Regions from separate parts of the Stenotrophomonas sp. LMG 10879 genome, predicted to be linked through region 1. Evidence: riboswitches for the same ligand, from Rfam matches in the RefSeq annotation. Region 1 holds a riboswitch; the other holds the start of a gene.
What was found. A riboswitch is a leader RNA that binds a small molecule or an ion and turns the genes downstream of it on or off. The one in region 1 is predicted to bind glycine.
Positions count from the first base shown of each region.

Region 2: it holds a riboswitch for glycine, as region 1 does, so the genes downstream of both, gcvP (aminomethyl-transferring glycine dehydrogenase) here and CR919_RS13895 (trimeric intracellular cation channel family protein) in region 1, are expected to answer to the same signal.

Region 1 covers NZ_PEJT01000008.1:114,618-118,824, forward strand. The annotation lists gene CR919_RS13885 (multidrug efflux RND transporter permease subunit) at 1-306, opposite strand, end outside; gene CR919_RS13890 (MdtA/MuxA family multidrug efflux RND transporter periplasmic adaptor subunit) at 303-1,472, opposite strand; gene CR919_RS13895 (trimeric intracellular cation channel family protein) at 1,711-2,328, opposite strand; glycine riboswitch at 2,412-2,515, opposite strand; glycine riboswitch at 2,529-2,618, opposite strand; gene CR919_RS13900 (GIY-YIG nuclease family protein) at 2,659-2,934, shown strand; gene CR919_RS13905 (nuclear transport factor 2 family protein) at 3,045-3,470, shown strand; gene CR919_RS13910 (NAD(P)/FAD-dependent oxidoreductase) at 3,732-4,207, opposite strand, start outside.
Region 2 covers NZ_PEJT01000002.1:184,142-188,348, reverse strand. The annotation lists gene CR919_RS03660 (siderophore-interacting protein) at 1-270, opposite strand, end outside; gene CR919_RS03655 (multidrug effflux MFS transporter) at 411-1,637, opposite strand; glycine riboswitch at 1,937-2,039, shown strand; gene gcvP (aminomethyl-transferring glycine dehydrogenase) at 2,101-4,207, shown strand, end outside.

The DNA.
Region 1 (4,207 bases):
ACCCAGCGACACCTCCAGGCCGAACTGCAGGGTGATCACCGAGGCGCCGCCGGAGCTGGTGGACGACAGCTGTTTCAGGCCGGGAATCTGCCCGAGCTGGCGCTCCAGCGGCGCAGTGATGGTGCGCGTGGTCAGCTCCGGGCTGGCACCGGGATACAGCGTGGTGATCTGGATGATCGGGTAGTCGACCTGCGGTAGCGCCGCCACCGGCAGCAGGCGATAGGCCAGTACCCCGGACAGCAGCAGCGCCACCATCAGCAACGTGGTGGCGACCGGGCGCAGGATGAAGGCGCGCGAGAGGTTCATGCGCCGGCCTTGGGCGATGCCTCCTCGGTGATGATCTCCACCGTGGTGCCGTCTTCCAGTCCGTCGATGCCTTCGATCACCACCTTGTCACCGGCTACCAGGCCGGAACGCACCGCAACGCGACCGTCATCGGCCGGGCCGAGCACCACCGTGCGTCGTTGTGCCTTGTTGTTCTTGTCGATGATGTGCACGTAGTTGCCCTGGCTGCCGAACTGCACGGCGGCATCGGGAACCAGCAGCGCGGGATGCTCACCCAGCTGCAGGCGCACATTGACGAACTGGTTGGGGAACAGCGCCTGATCGGCGTTGTCGAACTGCGCGCGCAGCTTCAGCGTGCCGGTGGCGGTATCGATGCGGTTGTCGACGCTGGACAGGGTGCCGCTGGCGAGCTGCCGGCGTTCTTCGCGGTCCCAGCTCTCCACCGCCAGCGCCGGCTGCGCCTGTACGGCATCGAGCAGGGCGGGAAGCTCTGGTTCGGGCACGGTGAACAGCACGCTGATCGGCGCCGTCTGCGCCAGCGTGACCAGGCCTTCGGTGTCACTGGCGTGCACCAGGTTGCCTACGTCCAGCCGGCGCAGGCCGACTCGGCCGCTGACCGGGGCGACGATGCGGGTGTACTGCAGCTGCAGTCGCGCTTCGTCCACCGATGCCTGGTCGCTGAGGCGACGCCCCTGCAGTTGCCGCACCTTGCTCTGCTGGTCGCTCAGTTCCTGCGCGGACACGTAGTTCTGGCGCTGCAGTTCGCGGTAGCGCTGCAACTGGCGCTCGGCGTTCTCCAGCTCGGCCAGGTTCTGCTGCTGCGTACCCTGTGCGTGCGCAAGCTTCACCTGGTAGGGGCGGGGATCGATCTGCGCCAGCAGTTCACCGGCCTTGACCTGCTGACCCTCCTGGAAATGCAGGTGCATCAGCTCGCCATCCACGCGGCTGCGCACCACCACGCTGTGCAGCGGGGTGACCGTACCAACCGCCTTCATCCGCAGCACCAGTGGTTCGGCACTGGCACGGGCGATGCGTACCGGCACTACCTTGCCGGCACCAGCTTGTTCGCCACCGTCCGCCTCGGCCTGCGGCCACAGCCACCACGCCAGGCCAGCGACAAGGGCAAGGCCGGCAACGACCAGCAGCGGGCGGGCACGGCGAAAGCGGGAGTTTTCGGCGACAGACATGGGGCATCCTGCGCCCTGCGTGCACGCAGGGTCATGCGGGCCCGTCGGCACCACGAAGGGCCTCGGGCAGCGGGGGAGGGGGATTGTCTGGCGGGGCCGCGGACGCGGCGTGGCTGGATGCCGTCGCGCGTGCGACGGGGCGCCAATGGTAGCGGTTTACGCGGGCCGTCGCCGCGTGACCTTGGTCATGCAGCCCAGCCGGAAATGCCGGCCAACGACCGGCACTACCCTCAAGGGCTCAATGCACTTCGTCGTGGTACACGAACTTCGGCATTTCCCAGCGGTAGTGGATCGCCAGCAGGCGCACGGCGAAGCCACCCCCCAGGCAGCACAGGATCGCCGTGGCATCGGCCACGCCCCAGTGCAGCAACAGCAGATACACCGCACCTGTCAGTAGCGAGATGATCGCGTACAGCTCTTTCTGGAAGATCAGCGGCACCTCGTTGCAGAGGATGTCGCGCAGCACGCCGCCGAAGGCGCCGGTGAGCATGCCGGCGATCAGCACGATCGGCAGCGCATGGCCGGCCTCGCGCGCGATCGAGCAGCCGATCAGGGTGAAGGCGATCAGGCCCAGCCCGTCCAGCACCAGGAAGGTGCGGCGGAAGTGATGCATCCAGCGCGCTACCCAGGTGGCGATCAGCGCCGCGCACACGGTGAAGCCCAGGTACTCGGGATGCTTCACCCAGCCCAAGGGATAGTGGCCGAGCAGGATGTCGCGCAGCGAGCCGCCACCGAGGGCGGTGACACAGGCGATCATGACCACGCCGAACAGGTCCATGCGGCGGCGGCCCGCAGACAGGGCACCGGTCATGGCTTCGGCGGAAATGGCGATCAGGTAGATGATGGACAGCAGCATGGACAGGCTCCGGACGCGGTGGGGCCGGCCATGCGCGACCACCGCCATTGCCTGCGCAATGACGGGATGACGATGACCGGTGCCGCTCCCGCTGTCCTTTTGCCTGAGAGTTCAGCGGCGTGAGCCGCGTGCCCCTTCGGCGGATCGTCCCGGGCATGCCCGGTGACCTCTCTCCAGCTCGGCGAGTCGAATGCATGGTTGGTGGGATTCCAGCCCACCGGCCTGAGCGATCATGGGAGCCTGCGCCTTCGGCGGGCGCCAGCGCGGCGCCTCTCTCCTGCATTCGGCCGCCAGTATATCCGCTGCAGTGCAGCACGGCATAATCCGGGCATGGTTTCGCCTTCCCGCCCGTGGTTCCTGTACCTGCTCGAATGCCGCGACGGCAGCTATTACGCCGGCATCAGCACCGACGTGCAGGCCCGTTTCGCCGCCCACCAGGCCGGCAAGGGGGCGCGTTACACCCGGTCACGCCCGCCGCTGCGGGTGCTGGCGGTACGCGAGTACCCGGACAGGGCAGCGGCCTCACGCGCCGAATGGGAGCTCAAGCAGCAGCCGCGCGAGCGCAAGCTGGCCTGGCTGCAGGCGCCGGCCGAGGCTGTTCTGTAGAGCCGAGCCCATGCTCGGCTCTACAACTTCGCCGGTAGATCCACGCCATGCGTGGATGGGGCACATCCGGCCATGCCATGATCGCCCAGCTCTCAGCGCTGGAGACCCGGATGTCCGCCGTTGCCCTGTTGTTCGCGCTTTCCGCAGCAGCAAGCCCCGCTGCCGACGCCGCCACGATCGCCGCCATCGAAGCGACCTGCCACGACTACGTCGACGGTCAGCTGGAAGCCGACCCGCAGCGCGTCGCCCGTTCCCTGCACCCGGACCTGGCCAAGCGCGCGGTGCTCGGTGATACGCCCGACGAACGCCTCGGCCTGCGCCGGATGTCGAAGGAAGAACTGGTTGCGTTGACGAAACAGGGCGCGCTGAAGACCCCGAAGGATCAATGGGACCGCCGTTGCACGGTGCTGGACGTGACCGGCAATGCGGCCTCGGTGCGGCTGGAAACGCCGTGGTTCGTCGACTACTTCCACATGGGCCGCTTCGAGCAGCGCTGGGTCATCGTCAACGCGCTGTGGTACCCAAAGCCGAAGTAGAGCCACCATGCGTGGCTGTGCTCCATGCAGCCTGCACAGAAACTCATCCACGCATGGCGTGGATCTACTGTGTCGGTCGAGGACGTGCCCGTGGCACTACCTATCGCGAAGATTTCTGCCGGACATGAGCGGGGGCCCAGCGGCCCGATGAAGCAGTAGAGCCACGCCACGCGTGGCTACGCTCCATGCAGCCTGCACAGAAATTCATCCACGCATGGCGTGGATCTACTGTGTCGGTCGAGAGGTCACCCACGGCAGTACCTACCGCTTCGGCCGCCGGTCGTCCCGATCATCGCCGAAGATGATGCGCGCGCTGCGCTGGTAGCTCCAGTACGCCACCGCCCAGTTCAACAGCACCACGACGCGGTTGCGGAAACCGATCAGGAAGAACACGTGCGCGGCCAGCCAGAACCACCAGGCCAGCACACCGGACAGCTGCAGCTTGCCCAGGTGCACGATCGCGGCCATGCGGCCGATGGTGGCCAGGTTGCCGAAGTCGGCGTACTTGAACGGCCCCGGCGCGGGCTTGTCGTGCAGGCGTGCGCGAAGCGTTTCCGCCACGTACTTGCCCATCTGCTTGGCGGCCGGGGCCACGCCCGGTACTGGCTTGCCGTTGGCCTGGCCCAGTGCGGCCAGGTCGCCGGCCACGAAAAGTTCGGGATGGCCGGGCAGGGTCAGGTCGGGCTGCACCGGCACGCGTCCGGCACGGTCCAGCGGCACGTCCAGCGTGCGCGCCA
Region 2 (4,207 bases), on a different contig from region 1:
GCGCAGTTGGCGGAGGGTAAAGGTGCGCATCGGCGGCCGCGCGTCATCGGGCAGTGCCCGGTAACGGGCGTACCAGTCTTCGCCGCTGGGCACGTCCGGCGCGTCCTGGCCGGGCAAGGGGAAGAACACCTTGATGCGTTGGTCCGGGCCTTCGGTCTTCATGCGCGCCACGTCGGCGCCGGTGAACACCATGCGGTCCAGGGAAGGAGAAAGAACGCGGCGCTCCTTCAGCGCCACCTCGAACAGGCGGTAGGTCTGCTGCGCAGCCATGGGATACCTCATGCGACGACATCGGGATGGCTGGCTGTCGTGCATCCACGAACCGGCTTGCTGGAAACCCCAGCCTAGTCCCTGCGCGCAGCGTCGCAAGGGGGCGCTGCGTGATGCTGTGCCCTACCCCTGCGCGACGCTCAAAGCGCCGTGCCGGCTGCCTCTGCTGCGCGCTCGCGCTGGTGCTCCCAGTACCAGAACACGAAGCCGGCCGCGAAGAAGGCCGCCTGTCCCAGTGCCAGATGCAGCGGGCTGTCGTGCAGCAGTGGCGATACCACGCCGGCCACCACGGTGCTGATCATCAGCTGCACGAACGCCTGCAGCGACGAGGCCAGGCCGCGCTGCTGCGGATACATGTCCAGCACCGCCAGCGCCAGGATCGGGAAGATCAGCGCCATGCCCATACCGCCCAGGAAGATCGGCATCACCGCCCACGGCAACGCGAACTGCGGCGCCAGGCTGACGTAGCCGATGTTCAACACGGCAGAGACCGCACACAAGGTGAAGCCGAGGGCCACCTGCCGCGTCGGTGTGCTGTGCCCGGCCATGCGCCCGGACAGGAACGAACCGGTGGTCATGCCGCCGATGGTGGGAATGAACAGCCAGGCAAAGCCGCCTTCACCCAGATGCAGGTGCTGCATCACGATCGCCGGGGCCGAGGAGATGTACAGGAAGATGCCGCCGAAGCCGATGCTGCCAGCCAGCGCCAGGCGCAGGAAACGCGGGTTGAAACCGATGCGCACGTAGTCGCGCATCAACGTGCGTGGCGACAGTGCGACCCGTGCCTGCGCCGGATGGGTTTCCGGCAGGAAGCGCGCGGTGGCCGCCAGCAGCACCAGCGCGAATACCACCAGGAACCAGAAGATCAGCGGCCAGCCGGCACCACTGAGCAGGATCCAGCCGCCGATGATCGGCGCGATGGCCGGGGCGATGCCGAACAGCATCGACACCTGGCTCATCAGCCGCTGCGCGTCGTGGCCGTGGTAAAGGTCGCGGATCACCGCGCGGCCGACGATCATGCCGACACCGGCAGACAGGCCCTGCAGCGCGCGGAACGCCAGCAGCGTGGTCAGGTCGGTGGACAACGCGCAGCCCACCGAGGCGCCGACGAAGATCACCAGGCCGCCGAGGATCACCCGCTTGCGCCCCCACGCATCGGACAGCGGGCCGTGGGCCAGGCTCATCAGGCCGTAGAACAGCAGGTAGACGCTGATGGTCTGCTGCACCGCCACCTCGTCCACCGCCAGGCGCTGGGCCAGCTGCGGAAACGCAGGAAAGATGGTGTCGATCGAGAACGGACCGAACATGGCCAGGCCAGCGAGCAACAGGGCCATGCGGCGGGTGGAAGGAGCAACAGCGGCGGTCATCGGGCAAGCGTCCGGCAGGGCCATGCGTGACACGCACGGCGGGCGCCGATCCCCTGCGGCAGGGACGGCGCCAGATGAATACGAGAATCCGACCATCATAGGTGGGGAATGCGTGCGACGCCATGCACGGGTGCACAGAACGCACGCCCGGGCCATCGGCCATTCAGGCCTGTGAGGCCGCTGCGGGCCACCGTCGGGCGCCGGCAAGAGGCTATAATCGGCGGGCAACACGGTGGGAGAAGCAGGTCACCGCTGCCGAAGGCGCAACGCCCGTAATCGCTCAGGCCCGATACCACCCGTAACAGAACTCTGGAGAGACCGGTTCGATCCGGCGCCGAAGGGGCACGAAGCTGCGGTTTTCCGCGCTTTTAAACTCTCAGGCAAAAGGACAGAGGGGCGCCCGCAGACCGCCGACCGGCGGCTTGTGCCCGTGCGTGTGCCCTTTCCTGACGGATCCTTCGCCATGTCCCAGAACACCCCTTCCCTGCGTGAGCTCGAGCACCATTCGGCGTTCGTCGAGCGCCACATCGGCCCCAACGATGCCGAGATCGCGCAGATGCTCGGCGTCATCGGCCACGCATCGCTGGATGCGATGACCGATGCCATCGTCCCGGCCAAGATCAAGTCGCCGGCACCGCTGGCGTTGCCGGAGTCGATCACCGAAGTGCAGGCGCTGGCGAAGATCCGCGCGATCGCCGACAAGAACACCGTGCTGCGCAGCTTCATCGGCCAGGGCTATTACGGTACCCACACGCCGAACGTGATCCTGCGCAACATCCTGGAAAACCCGGCCTGGTACACCGCCTACACCCCGTACCAGGCGGAAATCTCGCAGGGCCGCATGGAAGCGCTGATCAACTTCCAGACCCTGTGCGCCGACCTGACCGGCATGGAAATCGCCAACGCCTCGCTGCTGGACGAAGCCACTGCCGCTGCTGAAGCGATGACCCTGGCCAAGCGCTCGGCCAAGTCGAAGTCGGACACCTTCTTCGTGCACGATGCCGTGCACCCGCAGACGCTGGAACTGCTGCGTACCCGCGCCGAGCCCATGGGCATCGTGCTGCGCGTGGGCACCCCGGCCGAAGCGCTGGAAGCGGAAGCCTTCGGCCTGCTGCTGCAGTACCCGGATACCTTCGGCCAGGTCGGCGACTACAAGGCGCTGGTCGATGCCGTGCACGCGCGCGGCGGCCTGGTGGCCGTGGCCACCGACCTGCTGGCCCTGACCCTGCTGGCCGCCCCGGGCGAATGGGGTGCGGACATCGTAGTCGGCAACAGCCAGCGTTTCGGCGTGCCGTTCGGTTTCGGTGGCCCGCATGCGGCGTTCATGGCCTGCCGTGACGCCTACAAGCGTTCGATGCCGGGCCGCCTGATCGGCGTCTCCATCGACGCGCAGGGCAACCCGGCCTACCGCCTGACCCTGCAGACCCGCGAACAGCACATCCGCCGCGAGAAGGCCACCTCCAACATCTGTACCGCACAGGTGCTGCTGGCGGTGATGGCCTCGATGTACGCCGTCTATCACGGTCCGGAAGGCCTGACCCGCATCGCCCGCCGCACCCATCGCCTGGCCGCGATCCTGGCCAGCGCGCTGCGCACCGCCGGTGTGCAGGTCGGCGCCGACTTCTTCGACACGCTGCACGTGACCGGTGTCGACGCCGACGCGATCCATGCCAAGGCCCGTGCGGCCGGCTACAACCTGCGTGCGATCGACAGCAGCTCGGTGGGCATCAGCCTGGACGAGACCACCACCCGCGCCGACATCATCGCCGTGGGCGCGCTGTTCGGTGCCAACGTTGATGTGGACGCGCTGGATGCCAGCACCGCCGACGCGCTGCCGGCCGGCCTGCTGCGCCAGTCCGCGTTCCTGACCCACCCGGTGTTCAACACCCACCACAGCGAGCACGAGCTGCTGCGCTACCTGCGTTCGCTGGCCGACAAGGACCTGGCGATGGACCGCACGATGATCCCGCTGGGCTCGTGCACCATGAAGCTCAACGCCACCGCCGAGATGATCCCGGTGACCTGGCCGGAGTTCTCGCAGATCCACCCGCTGGTGCCGGCCGAGCAGGCGCTGGGCTACAAGGAACTGATCGATTCGCTGGAAGCAATGCTGGTCGAGTGCACCGGCTACGACGCCGTCAGCCTGCAGCCGAACTCCGGCGCGCAGGGCGAGTACGCCGGCCTGCTGGCGATCCGCGCCTACCACCGCTCGCGCGGCGAAGATCACCGTGACATCTGCCTGATTCCGGATTCGGCGCACGGCACCAACCCGGCCTCGGCACAGATGTGCGGGATGAAGGTCGTGGTCACCAAGACCGATGCCAACGGCAATGTCGACGTCGAGGACATCCGCCTCAACGCCGAGAAATACAGCGACCGCCTGGCCGCGATCATGATGACCTACCCGTCCACGCATGGCGTGTTCGAGGAAGAAGTCGTGGAGATCTGCGAGATCATCCACAAGCACGGCGGCCAGGTGTACACCGACGGTGCCAACATGAACGCCTTGGTCGGCGTGGCCAAGCCGGGCAAGTGGGGTTCAGACGTTTCGCACCTGAACCTGCACAAGA